Regions from separate parts of the Halomonas sp. KO116 genome, predicted to be linked through region 2. Evidence: predicted binding sites of a transcription regulator. Region 2 holds the regulator's gene; the other holds the start of a gene.
The links. Region 2 encodes LexA, which represses DNA repair genes until DNA is damaged. Its sites were predicted from a motif close to TACTGTNTANNTANACAGTA; they were not measured.
Positions count from the first base shown of each region.

Region 1 (8,018 bases), 1.7 Mb from region 2:
ATCCATCTCGCGCGGTGCGGGATCGTCATTAAGTGCCTGAGCCATATCCGTGAGGCGGTTGGTTTCGCCGCTCATAGCGGAGACCACGACGACCACCTGATGGCCTTGATCGCGGAAGCCCTTAACCTTTTCCGCTACGGCCTTGATACGCTCGACAGAGCCCACCGAAGTGCCGCCGAACTTCTGTACGTATAGTGCCATATGCCGTTTTTCCTATGCGTTCGGGAATGGAGGGTGAAATTGTAGTTAGGTTTAAATAAATAAGGCCGGTGACAATAATGCCACCGGCCTTTGGGTTTAGCTAAGTGCGTTTTCCAACCATGCCGGTACGCTCTTCAACGCACCCGGCAGGGCATCGGGCTGGCTACCTCCTGCCTGAGCCATATCCGCGCGGCCACCACCTTTACCTCCCACTTGAGAGGCAACATGGTTAACCAGCTCACCGGCTTTCACTTGGCCGGTCAAGTCTTGGGTTACCCCAGCAATCAGGCTCACTTTGCCTGCCGCCTGATCGGCAACCCCAAGGATAATAACCCCGGAACTGAGCTTGTTCTTAAGTTGGTCAAGAATGCCGCGTAAATCTTTACCAGAGACACCTTCCAACTGTGTTGCCAATAGCTTAACGCCGTTGATCTCTTGCACCTGGTTCAGCATATCGCTCCCCGCAGCGCTGGCGAGCTTGGCTTTAAGCTGCTCAAGCTCTTTTTCCAGACTGCGGTTACGCTCAACCAGTGACTCTACCCGCGCTTCTACTTGCTCAGGCTTGGTCTTCAAACGTTCGCCCAAGCGCTCAAGGCGGGCTTCCTGCTCCCGGAAGTAAGCTAGTGCGTTTTCGCCGGTAATCGCTTCGATACGCCGTACACCAGAGGCAATGCCCACTTCACTCATGACATGACAGCAGCCGATATCGCCACTGCGTGTCACGTGGGTACCACCGCACAACTCGATAGAGAAGTCGTCGGCACCAATCGTCAGTACCCGCACGTTCTCGGCGTATTTGGCCTCAAACAGCGCCGCCGCCCCTTTGGCTTTGGCTTGATCCAGGCTCATTTGCTCGATTTTAGTCGGCGCATTAGCCAGTATCTGCTCATTGACCAACCGTTCGACTTCCGCCAACTGCTCGGCAGTCATCGGCTCAAAATGGCTAAAGTCGAAGCGCAGCCGCTCAGCATTAACCAGCGAGCCTTTTTGCTGCACGTGATCGCCTAGCACCATACGCAGCGCTTTATGCAGCAAGTGAGTCGCCGAGTGGTTACGGATGGTGGCTGCACGTAGGCTGGCATCCACTTCGCCGCGTACGCTAGCACCGACACTCAGCGAACCTTCCACCATGATGCCCTGGTGTAAGTGATGGCCGCTCTGCTTTTGGGTATCCGTCACCTGGAAACGACCGCCGCCCACATACAGGTAGCCGGTATCGCCCACCTGGCCGCCGGACTCACCGTAAAATGGCGTGCGGTCTAGCACCACAACGCCCTTCTGTCCCGCTTCCAGCGCAGCCAGTGCATTGCCTTCGCTGTCAACAAGCGCGGTTACCTTGGCTTGATCCTCCAGGCGATCATAGCCAGTAAAGGCCGTCTCACCTTCCAATTCGATGGAGGCGCTGTAGTCGGCACCGAACTGGCTAGCCGCCCGGGCACGATCGCGCTGGGCCTCTAAGGCCTGCTGAAAGCCCTCCTCATCGAGTGTAACGCCGCGCTCGCGGCATACATCGGCGGTGAGATCAAACGGAAAGCCGTAAGTGTCGTAAAGCTTAAATACCGTTTCGCCCGGCAGCACTTTACCATCCAGCTCGGCCAAGGCCGCATTCAACAGCCCCATGCCGTGGTCCAGGGTGCGAGCAAACTGCTCTTCTTCTTTCAACAGCACCCGGGTGATTTGGTCATTCGCCTCGTGGAGCTCTGGATACGCATCGCCCATTTCGGCATCCAGCGCGTCCACCAACTTGTGGAAGAACGGCTCTACGGCGCCCAGCTTGTGACCATGACGGATCGCGCGGCGAATGATGCGACGCAGGACGTAGCCACGCCCTTCGTTAGAAGGCAGGACACCATCGGCAATCAGGAAAGCACAGGAGCGGATATGGTCGGCAATCACGCGCAGCGAAGGTGTGGCGGTATCAGGGTGCCCGGTCGCTTTAGCGGCCGCCTGCAGCAGGCTCTGAAACAGATCAATTTCGTAGTTGGAATGCACGCCCTGCATGACGGCAGCTACGCGCTCCAAGCCCATACCGGTATCGATAGATGGCTTGGGCAGCGGATTGAGCGTACCTTGGCTATCACGATCAAACTGCATGAACACCAGGTTCCAGATTTCGATGTAGCGGTCGCCATCTTCTTCCGGGCTACCGGGAGGGCCGCCCCATACCTCTGGACCGTGATCAAAAAAGATTTCCGAACTTGGGCCACAAGGGCCTGTGTCGCCCATTTGCCAGAAGTTATCTTCGTCTAATTTGGAAAAGCGCTCGGGGTCAATACCGATCTCGTCTTTCCAGATACGTTCAGCTTCGTCATCGCTAACATGTACCGTGACCCACAGCTTCTCTTTAGGCAGACCCAGCGTTTCGGTCAGAAATACCCAGGCAAAGCGTATGGCGTCTTGCTTGAAGTAGTCGCCAAAACTGAAGTTACCCAGCATTTCAAAAAACGTGTGGTGACGTGCGGTATAGCCGACATTGTCTAAATCATTATGCTTACCGCCTGCTCGTACGCAGCGCTGCGCAGATGTTGCACGCACGTATGAGCGTGGGTCGCGACCCAAAAATACATCTTTGAAAGGCACCATGCCGGCATTGGTAAACAGCAGCGTCGGGTCATTGCCCGGCACTAAAGAGCTGGTGGGTACAATCGTATGTCCCTGCTTTTCAAAGAAGGTAAGAAAGGCCTGTCTGATTTCTGCGCTTTTCATAGGGTATCCGTAACAAGAAAGCGTGGTGTCCCAGGGCGCTGTCGACGCTACCCTCAGGGGTCGCAAAGGGGCCATTATAGCGCAGTTGTCAAACGACTAAAGCCGCACTTAGTGGCAGAGAAGCAAACAACTCGGTAGAAAAGCGTAGGAGAGCGCTATTAGAAAGGTAAGCAGAGGCATTTTACAGGCAGCGGGAAGTATTACAGACAAGAGAAAATGTATTACAGATAGGAGAAAAACTATTACAGACAGGAGAGCGCGTAGCGGATTTGCTCAAAATCGAAGCCACGACTAGCCAGAAAGCGCTCGCGTCGAGCGCGCTCTTTAGGCGTCTCACCAGGGCTATCGTAGCGTCGCGCCAACGCTTCCCGGGCTAGCTCGAACCAGTCAACCTGCTCCCTCTCCTCCACCGCTTCAAAAGCAGTATTAAGGGTTTCCTGGTCGACGCCGCGTTGGCGAAGTTCACCTTTAATACGAATAACACCCTGACCGCGTAGAATGCGCGAGCGTATGAAACTAGCCGCAAAACGCGCATCAGACTGCAGGTCTTGCTCGGCCAGAACGTCTAAACACTCGTTGATAGCGGTATCTTCGAAGGCTTTTTTCTTCAAGCGCTGGGCTAGCTCGGCGCGAGAGTATTCGCGCCGAGCCAGTAAGCCAATCGCGATGTCACGGGGCGTGGCATCGCGCTGAGACATAAAGGCCATCAGCGGGTCTCGGTTAGAACAGACTTAGAGCAGATCGTCATCGTTGGCATCCACTTCAGCCGCTGCTTCGGCAGGGGCACCCTCCTTCTCCTTTTTAGGATCAGGCTTGGCCAAGAGCTGCTCACGAATCTGCGTTTCAATTTCGAGCATAATGTCTGGATGCTCTTCCAGATAAAGCGCGGAGTTTGCTTTACCCTGACCGATTTTCTTGCCTTTATAGCTGTACCAGGCACCGGCTTTATCGACCAGATTGCACTGCACGCCCAGGTCAATAACCTCGCCAGCATGGTAGATACCCTTGCCGTAAAGAATCTGGAATTCAGCTTGGCGGAATGGCGGTGCCACCTTGTTTTTGACTACTTTCACGCGGGTTTCGTTACCGGTGACTTCATCACCTACTTTCACCGAGCCGGTGCGGCGAATATCCAGACGTACGCTGGCGTAGAACTTAAGCGCGTTACCGCCGGTAGTGGTTTCGGGTGAACCAAACATCACGCCGATCTTCATGCGAATCTGGTTGATAAAGATCACTAGGCAGTTAGCATTTTTAATATTGCCAGTGATCTTACGCAGCGCTTGAGACATCAAACGTGCCTGTAGGCCAACATGGGTATCGCCCATTTCGCCTTCGATTTCAGCGCGCGGGGTCAACGCAGCGACAGAGTCGATAACAATCACGTCAACACCGCCGGAGCGCACCAGCATGTCGGTAATTTCTAACGCCTGCTCGCCAGTGTCCGGCTGGGAAATCAGTAGATCATCCAGGTTGACGCCTAGCTTTTCGGCATAGCTCGGATCCAGAGCGTGCTCGGCATCCACGAACGCACACACTTTGCCTTGCTTTTGCGCTTGCGCAATCACCGAAAGGGTCAGCGTTGTCTTACCCGAGGACTCCGGACCAAAAATTTCAGCCACGCGGCCAAACGGCAGCCCGCCGATGCCAAGTGCGATATCCAGACCCAACGAACCCGTGGAAACCGACGGCATGACCACACGCGGTGCGTCGCCTAGACGCATGACGGTGCCCTTGCCGAACTGACGGTCGATTTGGGTGAGTGCAGCGTTTAGCGCTTTAGTGCGGTTGTCATCCTGAGCCATTCAGAGATTCCTCATAACAAGCTGTATAATTACCCAGTAGTATGCCAAAGATTGTGCCGTAAACAAATCCTTGATCACGCTTTCTCTTAACTATTTTCCTACCCCTACTCCTACTTGCCTGCCTTCACCCGCGCATCCAGGCGTGCCACCAACCCTGCCAGCGCCTGCCGCACCGCCTGCTCGCGCACTGCTTGGCGATCCCCAGGGAAGTGAAAACACTCGGCTTGCTGCTCGGCAGTATCACCCCAGGCAAGCCAAACGGTACCCACCGGCTTTTCAGCACTACCACCATCCGGCCCGGCCACCCCACTAACGGCAACCCCCAAGCCTGCACCGCTTTCCCGGCAGGCGCCTTGCACCATCGCTTTCACTACTTCTTCGCTCACCGCCCCGTGTTCTGCCAGTATAGCGTCTGGCACGCCGAGCAGGCGGGTCTTAGCCGCGTTCGCATAGGTCACATAGCCCGTTGTAAAGTAAGCAGAGCTACCCGCCGTACTGGTAATCGCACTGGCAATACCACCGCCCGTGCAGGACTCAGCGGCGGTCACTTCAACCTTCAACTGCTGACAAAGCCGCCCTAGGCGCTGAGCTAGCAGCGTCAAATCAAGATTTTTCAGGCTAGATACGCTGGGCACTATGGTCGCTCCTTCAAGTGAGTCGTCTGTTCAGCGTAGAATACTGTGTTTAGCTTTCTCAAAGAAATTGCTCAATCAGGACGCCCATGTCACAGGCCATTCCCCCTAACACGCCAATGATCACGCAGTATTTAAAGATCAAACGCGAACACCCCGAGGTTCTGCTGTTTTACCGAATGGGGGATTTTTACGAGCTGTTTTTCGACGACGCCAAGCGCGCCGCCGCACTGCTGGACATTACACTTACCCAGCGCGGCCAGTCGGGCGGCAAACCCATCCCGATGGCAGGCGTACCTTACCATAGCGCTGAAGGCTATTTGGCGCGTCTGGTCGCCGGTGGCGAGTCAGTTGCCATTTGTGAGCAGATTGGCGACCCCGCCACCAGCAAAGGCCCCGTTGATCGCCAGGTAGTGCGTATCGTCACCCCCGGCACGCTCCACGATGAAGCGCTGCTCGATGCCCGCCGCGACAACGTATTGGTATCAGTCTCCCCCGGTAAAGATAGCTGGGGCCTTGCCTGGCTGGAACTCTCTAGCGGCCGCTTCAATGTATTGGAAGTGGAGAGCGAAGCCGAAATGCTCGCCGAGCTTACCCGCCTCTCCCCTGCTGAGTTGCTGGTGCCCGAAAGCCTGACGCTACCCGATGCGTGGACGCAAAAGCGCAGCCTGCGTCGCCAGGGCGAGTGGCTGTTTGATTTGGAGAGCGCCACCCGCAGCCTGTGCGATCAGTTTGAAGTGCAGGATTTACGCGGCTTTGGCTGCGCGCACTTAACCACCGCACTGATTGCCGCCGGAGTGCTGATCGATTACGCCCGCGACACTCAGCGCTCGCGCTTGCCCCACGTGACCGCCATCAGCGTTGAGAATCGCGACGATGCAGTGGTGATCGACGCCGCCAGCCGACGTAATCTGGAAATCGATATTAACCTGGGTGGCAATAGCGACAACACCCTGGCGAGCGTGCTCGACACCTGCACCACCGCCATGGGCTCGCGGCTACTCAAACGCTGGCTGAACCGCCCGCTGCGCCAACGAGAGATTGTCCAGAACCGCCATGCCGGCGTGGCGTTGCTAAGCCTAGATGCCGCCTACATGGCGCTGCGCGAGACGTTGAGTGATGTGGGCGATGTGGAACGCATTCTGGCCCGGGTCGCGCTGTACAGCGCCCGGCCACGGGATTTGGCGCGTCTGCGTGACGCCCTAGTCACTCTGCCTACCCTTGAACAGCAGTTGGGCGAGGTAGAGAACGGCAGCGCGCTGGATAGCCTGCGCCCGCATATCCGCCCCTACCCTGAAATGGCTGACATGCTCAGCCGCGCGCTGGTTGAGAACCCGCCGGTGGTGATCCGCGATGGCGGGGTAATCGCCAACGGCTTTGATGCCGAGCTCGACGAGCACCGAGGCATGGCCGAGAATGCGGGCGACTATCTTGTTCGGCTGGAAACCCGCGAACGCGAGCGTACCGGGCTTGCCAATCTCAAAGTCGGCTATAACCGCGTACACGGCTACTTTATCGAGCTGCCGCGCTCCCAGGCGCAGCAGGCACCCGCTGACTATATTCGCCGCCAAACGCTTAAAAACGCCGAGCGGTTTATTATCCCCGAGCTCAAAGAGTTTGAGGATAAGGCGCTGTCGGCTAAATCCCGCGCCCTGACCCGTGAAAAATGGCTTTATGACCGCCTGCTGGGTGAACTGAATAACAGTCTTCACGCGCTACAAAGCACCTCTCAAGCGTTAGCGGAGCTGGATGTGCTGTGCGCCTTTGCCGAACGCGCCGAGGCGTTAAGCTGGGTGCGCCCAACGCTGAGCGAGGCCACCGGCATTCGTATCGAGGCGGGACGGCATCCTGTGGTTGAACAGGTTAGCGAAACACCCTTTGTGCCCAATGACGTTACGCTTAACCCCGACCAGCATATGCTGATTATTACTGGCCCTAATATGGGTGGTAAATCGACCTATATGCGGCAAACAGCGTTGATTGCTCTGCTCGCCCACTGCGGCAGCTTTGTGCCCGCCGATGCCGCAGAGATCGGCCCGCTGGATCGGATATTTACCCGCATTGGCTCGTCGGATGACCTCGCGGGCGGGCGCTCCACCTTTATGGTCGAAATGACCGAAACGGCCAATATTTTGCACAATGCCACCCAGCAAAGCTTGATTTTGATGGATGAAATTGGCCGCGGCACTAGCACCTTTGACGGGTTATCGCTGGCCTGGGCGAGTGCGGAACATCTTGCCAAGGGGCGTGCACTAACGCTGTTTGCCACGCACTATTTTGAGATGACCGCCCTACCTGAACACATGGAGGGCGTGGCCAATATTCACCTAACGGCGACCGAGCATGGCGACAGCATCGTGTTCATGCACCGCATTGAAGTAGGCCCGGCTAGCCAGAGTTACGGTTTGCAGGTCGCTCAATTAGCGGGCGTACCTGGCCATGTGATTAAACGGGCCCGTGAGAAGCTGATGAGTCTAGAGCAGCGCGATGTAGATAACACAGCGCAAGCGCCGCGAACGGCTCCCCTGCAAAACGACCTGTTTGCAGCCGTGCCACACCCGGTAGTTGAAGCATTGGAAAAAGTCGATATGGATGACTTAACGCCGCGGGAAGCGCTGTCGCTGTTGTATCAGTGGCGAGACCTGATCTAATGGTAAATATAGTAGGTTATACA
Region 1 covers NZ_CP011052.1:3,884,551-3,892,568, forward strand. Annotated here, with positions in the region: gene KO116_RS17720 (aspartate kinase) at 1-201, opposite strand, end outside; gene alaS (alanine--tRNA ligase) at 298-2,907, opposite strand; gene KO116_RS17730 (regulatory protein RecX) at 3,150-3,614, opposite strand; gene recA (recombinase RecA) at 3,639-4,712, opposite strand; gene KO116_RS17740 (CinA family protein) at 4,823-5,350, opposite strand; gene mutS (DNA mismatch repair protein MutS) at 5,434-7,995, shown strand.
Region 1: recA (recombinase RecA) is a predicted target of LexA. The motif match lies at 4,732-4,751, and genes of this name have one in related genera.

Region 2 (8,018 bases):
ACGGCCCGCTTTCAAGTGCCTCACCTGGTTCGATGACATGAATCGCAGCGCTGCTAAGTTGATGTTCAGCAAATTTAAGGCGTAACAGCCCTGCGGCTAATGGCGTGGCATAAATAGGACAATTCCACATCGGCCAGAGCCAAGCGACGGCGCCAATGTGGTCTTCATGGCCGTGGGTAACAAATAGTGCTTTCGGGACTATCCCTAATGATTTTGGTGTATCAAGATTAGGCACTTGTAGCGGTGAGTTGGGGAAATCCTGGCGAATCATCATGCCGCAGTCGACGACAATCCAGTGATCATCGTAGCCGTAGAGCGTTAGATTCATGCCAATCTCACCGCATCCCCCCAGCGGCAACATGCGCAGCGGAGGACGACGACGGGGACGAATTTGAACGCGTGAAGAGTGCATCAGTTATGAAAAGCCTAAAAAGTAGTGACTCAACTATACGGGAAGGCAGGGGCGGCTAACAATCATCCTTGGCCTTCCGATACACTATGCAACCTAAGCCGTTGGTTTGTCATAATTACCTTAGAAATAGGTCAAGAGTCGCTCACATGTCCCATTATTATCGTTTAGTTGTGTCCTGCCCTGATCGGGTAGGTATTGTGGCCCGAGTATCGAGCTTTATTGCTAAGCAAGGGGGGTCTATCACTGAAGCCAGCCAGCACTCTGATTTAGAAACGGGCTGTTTTTTTATGCGTTACGAAATCTTGGCGGATTCAGTGGGGATGTCGGTAGAAGCGCTACGTGCAGCGTTCGAGCCGGTGGCAATCGAATTCGATATGCAGTGGTCATTGGTGGATACACAGCAGCGCCGCCGGGTGGTATTGATGGTCTCTAGAGAGTCACACTGCTTGGTAGATTTGCTTTATCGCTGGCAGGCGGGTGAGTTGGATTGCGATATTGTTGGCGTCATTTCCAATCATGACGATATGCGTTCATTGACCGAATGGTACGGCATTCCTTATCACTATGTGCCAGTCGACCCCGATAACAAGCAAGTGTCATTTGCCAAGGTGCAAGCAGAAATCGATAGTGCACGTGCTGATTGCGTCGTGCTGGCGCGTTATATGCAAATTCTGCCGCCTGACCTGTGCGCCCGCTATGCAGGGCGGGTGATTAATATTCATCACAGTTTTTTACCCTCTTTCGCTGGGGCGAAGCCCTACCACCAGGCATATCAGCGCGGAGTGAAGCTGATTGGCGCCACCTGCCACTATGTTACCGAGGAACTCGACGCGGGCCCGATTATCGAACAGGATATTCATCGCGTTAGCCACTGCCATACCCCAACCGATTTAGTCCGCTTTGGGCGTGATGTGGAAAAAGCCGTTCTCGCACGCGGTTTACGCTGGCATCTTGAGGATCGGGTTTTAGTGCATGGCAACAAGACCGTGGTGTTTAGCTAACGCTCGATAATGTGAGAAGCCGCTATGTCGTTCGCACAAAGTGTACTGGCGCCCTGGGCGCTGATATTCACCTCGCTACTCTCGTTAGGCGTAGTGGTGTGGGCTCTTTGGCGGCGGCCCTGGCAAGTGCTACTGGAAGACGCTGCTCTTCAGCACCGTTGGTTAGGCGCAACGCTGGCAGTGGCGCTGATGTGGCAGCTACGCGCTCAGGCGGTCGACTGGCTAACGCTGCATCTCGTCTTTACGGTATTGATGACACTCGTGTTTAAAGCGCCATTAGCGCTGATCAGCAATGTGCTCATTAATGTGGCAATGGTAGTTATCGGCCGCAATGAGTGGACGCTGCTGGGGGCAAATGTACTGGTAACGGGCATTGTTCCGGCTGCCATTATTGGCACAGTGTGGCGGCTGGTAGATCGCCGCCTGCCGGATAACCTGATGGTGTTTTTATTTGCCTGCGGGTTTTTTGGGGCTGCGTTGGCAACATTAGGGGCAGGGGTGGCTGCCGTGCTGCTGATTATCATGGCAGGCACAGATCCTAACGCTATCTATCTTGCCCAGGAGTATGCACGCTTCTTACCTCTACTAATGCCTTCAGAGGCGTTTATTACCGGGATGCTGCTGAGTATTCTGCTGGTCTATCATCCTAACTGGGTGGCCACCTTTAATGACCACCGCTATATCGACATGCAGTAATGACGGTGGTTAGCCCAGTGCTTGGCCATTACCGCCACGAATGACGCCAACGCCGACACCTTCGATGTCGAGTGACTGTGAACGCAGATCGATTTCAATCGGCGCAAAGTCTGCATTTTCCGCAAATAGCGTTACTTGGTGGCCCTGACGTTTGAAGCGCTTAACGGTTACTTCATCATCCAGGCGCGCAACGACAATCTGGCCATCGCGCACCCGCTCGGTACGGTGAACTGCCAATAAATCACCTTCTAAAATACCAATATCCTTCATCGAAAGGCCCCGCACACGCAGCAGATAATCGGCTTTAGGAGTGAAGTACTCGGCTGGCAAAGGGCAGTAACGGTCAATATGCTCAGCCGCTAGGATAGGGCTCCCGGCGGCTACTTCGCCAATCACCGGCAGGCCAGCAGGCGAGGCTTCAATATTGGCAGCGGGTAACGCGCTTGCGGTGCTGTCTACTAATTCCTGGGGCTCTTGATTGGGTAGTCGAATACCGCGTGACGTATTGCGAATAATGCGAATAGCGCCTTTACGCTCAAGTGCGCGCAGGTGCTCTTCCGCGGCGTTAGGTGAGCGGAACCCCAGTGCTTTCGCAATTTCAGCACGGGTCGGAGGGTAGCCAAATTCGCCCATGGTCTTAACAATAAAATCAAATACGTGCTGTTGGCGAGCGGTTAGCGGACGCGACATACCAGACTCCAAAAATAGTGAATAGACAGTAACAAATTAAATGTCGACTTAATCGGTAAGTGGTTAAGTATACAGTATGTTCCTCTGTCCAGTACATGTCTTGTCAACCCCCTCTCTAGAAAGGCCCCGAATTTTTCCTAATCGTTTTAAACTAAGCTTCTACTCATATAGACAGCCATATTTCATCAGAAAATCAAGCGTTGAGCCCACCAGCGATATGGCATAGTATTTTGCTATGTTTTAAACACTCGTTTCCCCGGAGAGCGGCATGGCTCAATCTGATACGGTAACTCGAATACTCGACACCGCGGAAGTGCTGTTTGCTGAGCGAGGTTTTGCTGAAACATCGCTGCGCAACATCACTAGCAAAGCGCGCGTCAATTTAGCGGCGGTGAATTACCATTTTGGTTCCAAAAAAGCCTTAATTCAGGCCGTGTTTTCACGCTATCTGGACCCGTTCACCCAGCGTTTTCATACTGCGCTTGATGAACTTGAAGCCCAGCATGCAGGGCGCGTTATTCCGTTGGAAACGCTACTCGAAACCATGGCGACCACCGTGCTGGCTGTGCCTGCCGAGCGCAACAGTTTAAAGGTGTTTATGCGCTTGCTGGGCCTTGCCTATAGCCAAGCGCAGGGGCATCTTAGGCGTCATATTCAGCAAGAGTATGGTGATGTGTTTACCCGCTTCACCGAGTTAGTGCGTCAAGCCACGCCCGACTTGCCTGACGCGGAACGCTTTTGGCGGCTACACTTTATGCTTGGTACGGTGATTTTTACGCTTTCAGGCCTTGATGCACTGCGCGATATCGCTGAAAAGGATTATCAAGAGCAGGTCACCGTGCGGGATTTGGTTAGGCGGTTGCGCCCAGTAGTGGTGGCTGCCATGAATGCACCGTTGCCCCCAGCACTTGAAGAAGGAAAATATGCGAACGCCCAAGCTCGCTGAGCTTCCCCCTGTAGAGGACATCTGGTTGGAAATCGATACCACACAGCAGCAGCTACGCTGTTGGCGAGGGCCGAAGGTGCTGTATGAGTGTGAGATATCGTCTGGCCTCGCGGGCGTTGGTGAGCACAACGGCAGTGGCAAAACACCCCATGGTTGGCACTATATAAGAGCCGCGATCGGCAACGGGATGCCTGATAATGCGGTATTTCGGGGTCGTCGCTGGACGGGGGAGGCATTCTCTCCTGCGCTAGCTGAAGCATATCCGAAGCGGGATTGGATTTTGACCCGCATCCTGTGGTTATGCGGATTAGAAAAAGGCGTGAACCGTGGTGGTCAGGTCGATTCACAGCGTCGCTATATTTATCTTCATGGCACGCCCCCTGACCAGCCCATGGGGGTTGCTGCATCCCACGGCTGTATTCGTTTACGCAATAGTGATTTGCTCTATATCTTTTCGTTAGCGTTACCAGGAACCCCCGTTTGGCTGCACGGCGGTCGTCAGTCGTTTGACTAATCTGTTTTGACACCGCTAGACGATCGTCTAGAATCACCGCCTCTTTTTTAATGGACCTATCACGATGACTCAACCGTTAGGCCCGGTCATGCTCGACCTTGAAGGCCCGAAATTAACGGCCGCAGAAAAGCGCTTGCTGCTAGAACCGGTGGTAGGGGGCGTTATTCTGTTTGCCCGCAATGTCGAGAACGGCTACCAAGTACGCCAGCTCTGCAGCGATATTCGACGTGTGCGTGCGGACTTATTGCTTGCCGTTGATCAAGAGGGTGGCCGCGTTCAGCGTATTAAAGAAGGGATGACGCGTCTTCCTGCCATGGCTCGCATTGGTGAGTGTTATAGCGCCAACCCCGATGATGGTCTTGCGCTCGCAAAAGATGCTGGCTGGCTATTGGGCATGGAAATGGCCGCCTGCGGTTTGGATCTTAGCTTTGCTCCGGTACTGGATGTCGAAAGCGGTGTCTCAAGTGTTATTGGAGACCGAAGTTTTAGCCGCGATCCCCAGCATGTGGCGCAGCTCGGCAGCGCCTTTATTCAAGGGCTCCATGAGGCTGGTATGGCCGCTGTCGGGAAGCACTTCCCCGGTCACGGCGGAGTTGCGGCAGACTCTCACGTTGCGCTGCCGGTGGATGACCGCCCGCTAGAAGTGATTAAACAACGTGACCTGGTGCCCTTTGCCCATTTGGCCGCGCCGTTAGACGGTGTAATGCCTGCGCATGTGATTTACAGTGCTTTCGATACGCGTCCTGCCGGGTTTTCCCCTCATTGGTTGGGCATGCTGCGTGAATCGTTGGGCTTCAAAGGCTGCATCTTTTCTGATGATTTAAGTATGGCGGGCGCCCACGAGGCGGGTGGGCCCAAACAGCGAGCCCAGGCAGCACTAGCGGCTGGTTGCGATATGTTGCTGGTATGCAATGATCGCGCCGCGGCACTTGAGGTGATTGAAGCCTGCCGGGGTATTGAAACCAAACGTCCCGCCAAACTGCGCTACAGCCGTGCACGGCCTGATATCGATGCCCTAAGTGCGTTGGGCAGATGGCGTCGTACCCACGCTAAGTTGGAAGCATTGGCTGATAAACCGAAACCCAATGCTGTGTAAATTCACACGACTGATGTAATTGAAGCTTTTAACCCGCCTGGAGTTTAGATGTCAAAGTTGGATAAAGAAGCCTTAGAGTCATTGGACTCAATGCGTGAATTGATGGATAACGCCGACTGCCTTATTTCTCAGCAAGAGGTAGAGCGGGCACTTGATCGTATGGCGGAAGCGATCACGCGAGATTTAGGCGACAAACTTCCGGTCTTTTACTGCGTTATGAATGGCGGCTTAATCACCACAGGGCATTTACTAACCCGACTGGGCTTTCCGCTTGAAGTGGATTACTTACATGCCACTCGATACCGTAACGAGCTGCGCGGCGGTGAGCTGTTTTGGCGTGTGTCTCCTGAGGTGCCGATGGCGGGGCGCCATGTGGTGATCGTTGACGATATCTTGGACGAAGGCGCCACATTAGCCGCCATTTTGGCTTACTGCGAAGAAGCCCAGGCCGCCAGTGTCACGACGGCTGTACTGGTGGATAAACAGCACAACCGTAAAGCGGTGCCTGGTTTAAAGGCCGACTACTGCAGCTTGGAAGTCGCCGACCGTTATGTGTTTGGTTTTGGGATGGATTACAAAGGCTACTGGCGAAACGCGCCGGGAATTTTTGCCCCTAAAGGAATGTAAGTTAGCCGCAGAATGGATCGTTAGCGGGGCGAAAAGCGCCTCGCTAAACCCGTTTCCGCAATCATCCGCGTTGATATCTCTTCTACCGAGAAGCGCGTCGCATCAATAAAGGGAATGTGCATGGTGCGATAAAGCGACTCCGCTTGCCCTACTTCTTGAAGACACTGATCAATGGAGCTGTAACGGCTATTTGGCCGCCGCTCATTGCGGATCGCTGATAAACGCCGCGGATCAATGGTTAGCCCAAACAGTTTTTGACGATGGGGCGCTAGCGCCTTGGGCAGCTTTAAAATGCCATCTTCGTCTAAATCATCCTCCGTAAGCGGATAGTTGGCCGCTCGAATACCAAACTGAAGTGCCAGATAAAGAGAGGTCGGGGTCTTGCCGCAGCGTGAGACGCCGACCAGAATAATATCTGCTTTATCGTATTGATGAGTGCGTGCTCCGTCATCATTATCCAGCGCAAAGTGCACTGAGTGAATACGGTCCATATAGACGTCATCGCTGCCAATTGAGTGCGTACGCCCAACGCTATAGGAAGAGTGAGTATTAAGTTCCTGTTCCAATGGTTCCAGGAAGGTTGAAAAAATATCGACCTTGAAGCCGGATGCTTGCCGAATGACGTTGCGAATTTGTTGGTCAACAATGGTGTCAATGATGATCGGACGATGACCGTCGCGGCTGGCTGTCGCTTCGATAATGGCTGCTAGTGCCTGAGCTTTTTCCAGCGTATCGATATAAGGCTTGGTTTGCATATCGATCTCAACATCGCTGAACTGGGCCAGCAGGCTGCGCCCTAAGCTTTCTGCTGTGATCCCGGTGCCATCAGAGATAAAAAAAGCCGTACGTTTCATAGTGACATCCACTGGTAAGTAACTGCGCTATTGTGTGCTGAGCCGTTTGCTAGAGCAACTCGCTATGCGTGCTGGCTAGGGAGGGGCAAAGTGACTGACTACACAAATGACCTAAAAACCCTTCGTGTTGTAAAAATCCTCCATTCCCTTCGCTATTAGACCAATGGCGAATATAGTAGCGCGGTGCTAGGGTGTCTCAATCAATAATCCATGATCCTACGTCTAAACGGCAATATTAGTGATCGTGTCGATGTCTATGAGCGAGGGGGTTACGTGGAAGAGTACATTCTGTGGTTCGATCAACTGGGCATGTCAGACGTCGAACGCGTGGGTGGTAAAAACGCCTCACTAGGTGAAATGATTTCCAATCTGTCCGGTGCTGGCGTAACGGTGCCTGGCGGGTTTGCCACTACCGCTCATGCCTACCGCGAGTTTCTCTCCCACGAAGGCCTTAACGAGCGCATTAATGCCACGCTTGCGCGCTTGGATGTGGACGATGTTAAAGCGCTCGCCGAGGCGGGCCGCACTATTCGCCAATGGATTATTGATACGCCGTTGCCGCCTAGCTTTGAGGCAGCCCTTCGCGACGCTTACGGACAGCTCCAGCAACAGCATCCTCAGTTAAAAGTGGCTGTACGCAGCTCTGCTACCGCTGAAGATTTACCCGATGCTTCCTTCGCGGGTCAGCAGGAAACTTTTCTCAATATTGACGGCTTCGACAATATTAAGCGCGCCGTGCACGAAGTATTTGCCTCGCTGTTTAACGACCGCGCTATCTCCTACCGCGTCCACCGTGGCTACGCCCATGAAAATGTTGCTTTGTCGGCCGGTGTGCAGAAAATGGTGCGCTCTGAGATAGGTGCGTCGGGCGTTATGTTTACCTTGGATACCGAGTCTGGCTTCCGCGATGCGGTTTTCGTTACTGGCTCCTGGGGCTTAGGCGAAACCGTGGTGCAAGGCGCAGTCAATCCCGATGAGTTCTACGTGCATAAACCGACCCTAGCGGCGGGCCGCCCGGCAGTGCTGCGCCGTAACTTGGGTTCCAAGTTAATAAAGATGGTTTATGGCCAGGATGCCAGCGCCGGTAAATCCGTTGAAACCGTCAATGTGCCCCATCAAGACCGTGGTCGCTTCTGTATTAATGATCAACAGGTGATGGAGCTGGCTCGTCAGGCCATGACG
Region 2 covers NZ_CP011052.1:2,161,538-2,169,555, forward strand. Annotated here, with positions in the region: gene KO116_RS10035 (ribonuclease J) at 1-328, opposite strand, end outside; gene purU (formyltetrahydrofolate deformylase) at 559-1,413, shown strand; gene KO116_RS10045 (energy-coupling factor ABC transporter permease) at 1,438-2,109, shown strand; gene lexA (transcriptional repressor LexA) at 2,119-2,799, opposite strand; gene KO116_RS10055 (TetR/AcrR family transcriptional regulator) at 3,068-3,745, shown strand; gene KO116_RS10060 (L,D-transpeptidase) at 3,723-4,259, shown strand; gene nagZ (beta-N-acetylhexosaminidase) at 4,324-5,355, shown strand; gene KO116_RS10070 (hypoxanthine-guanine phosphoribosyltransferase) at 5,404-5,982, shown strand; gene ppsR (posphoenolpyruvate synthetase regulatory kinase/phosphorylase PpsR) at 6,003-6,836, opposite strand; gene ppsA (phosphoenolpyruvate synthase) at 7,110-8,018, shown strand, end outside.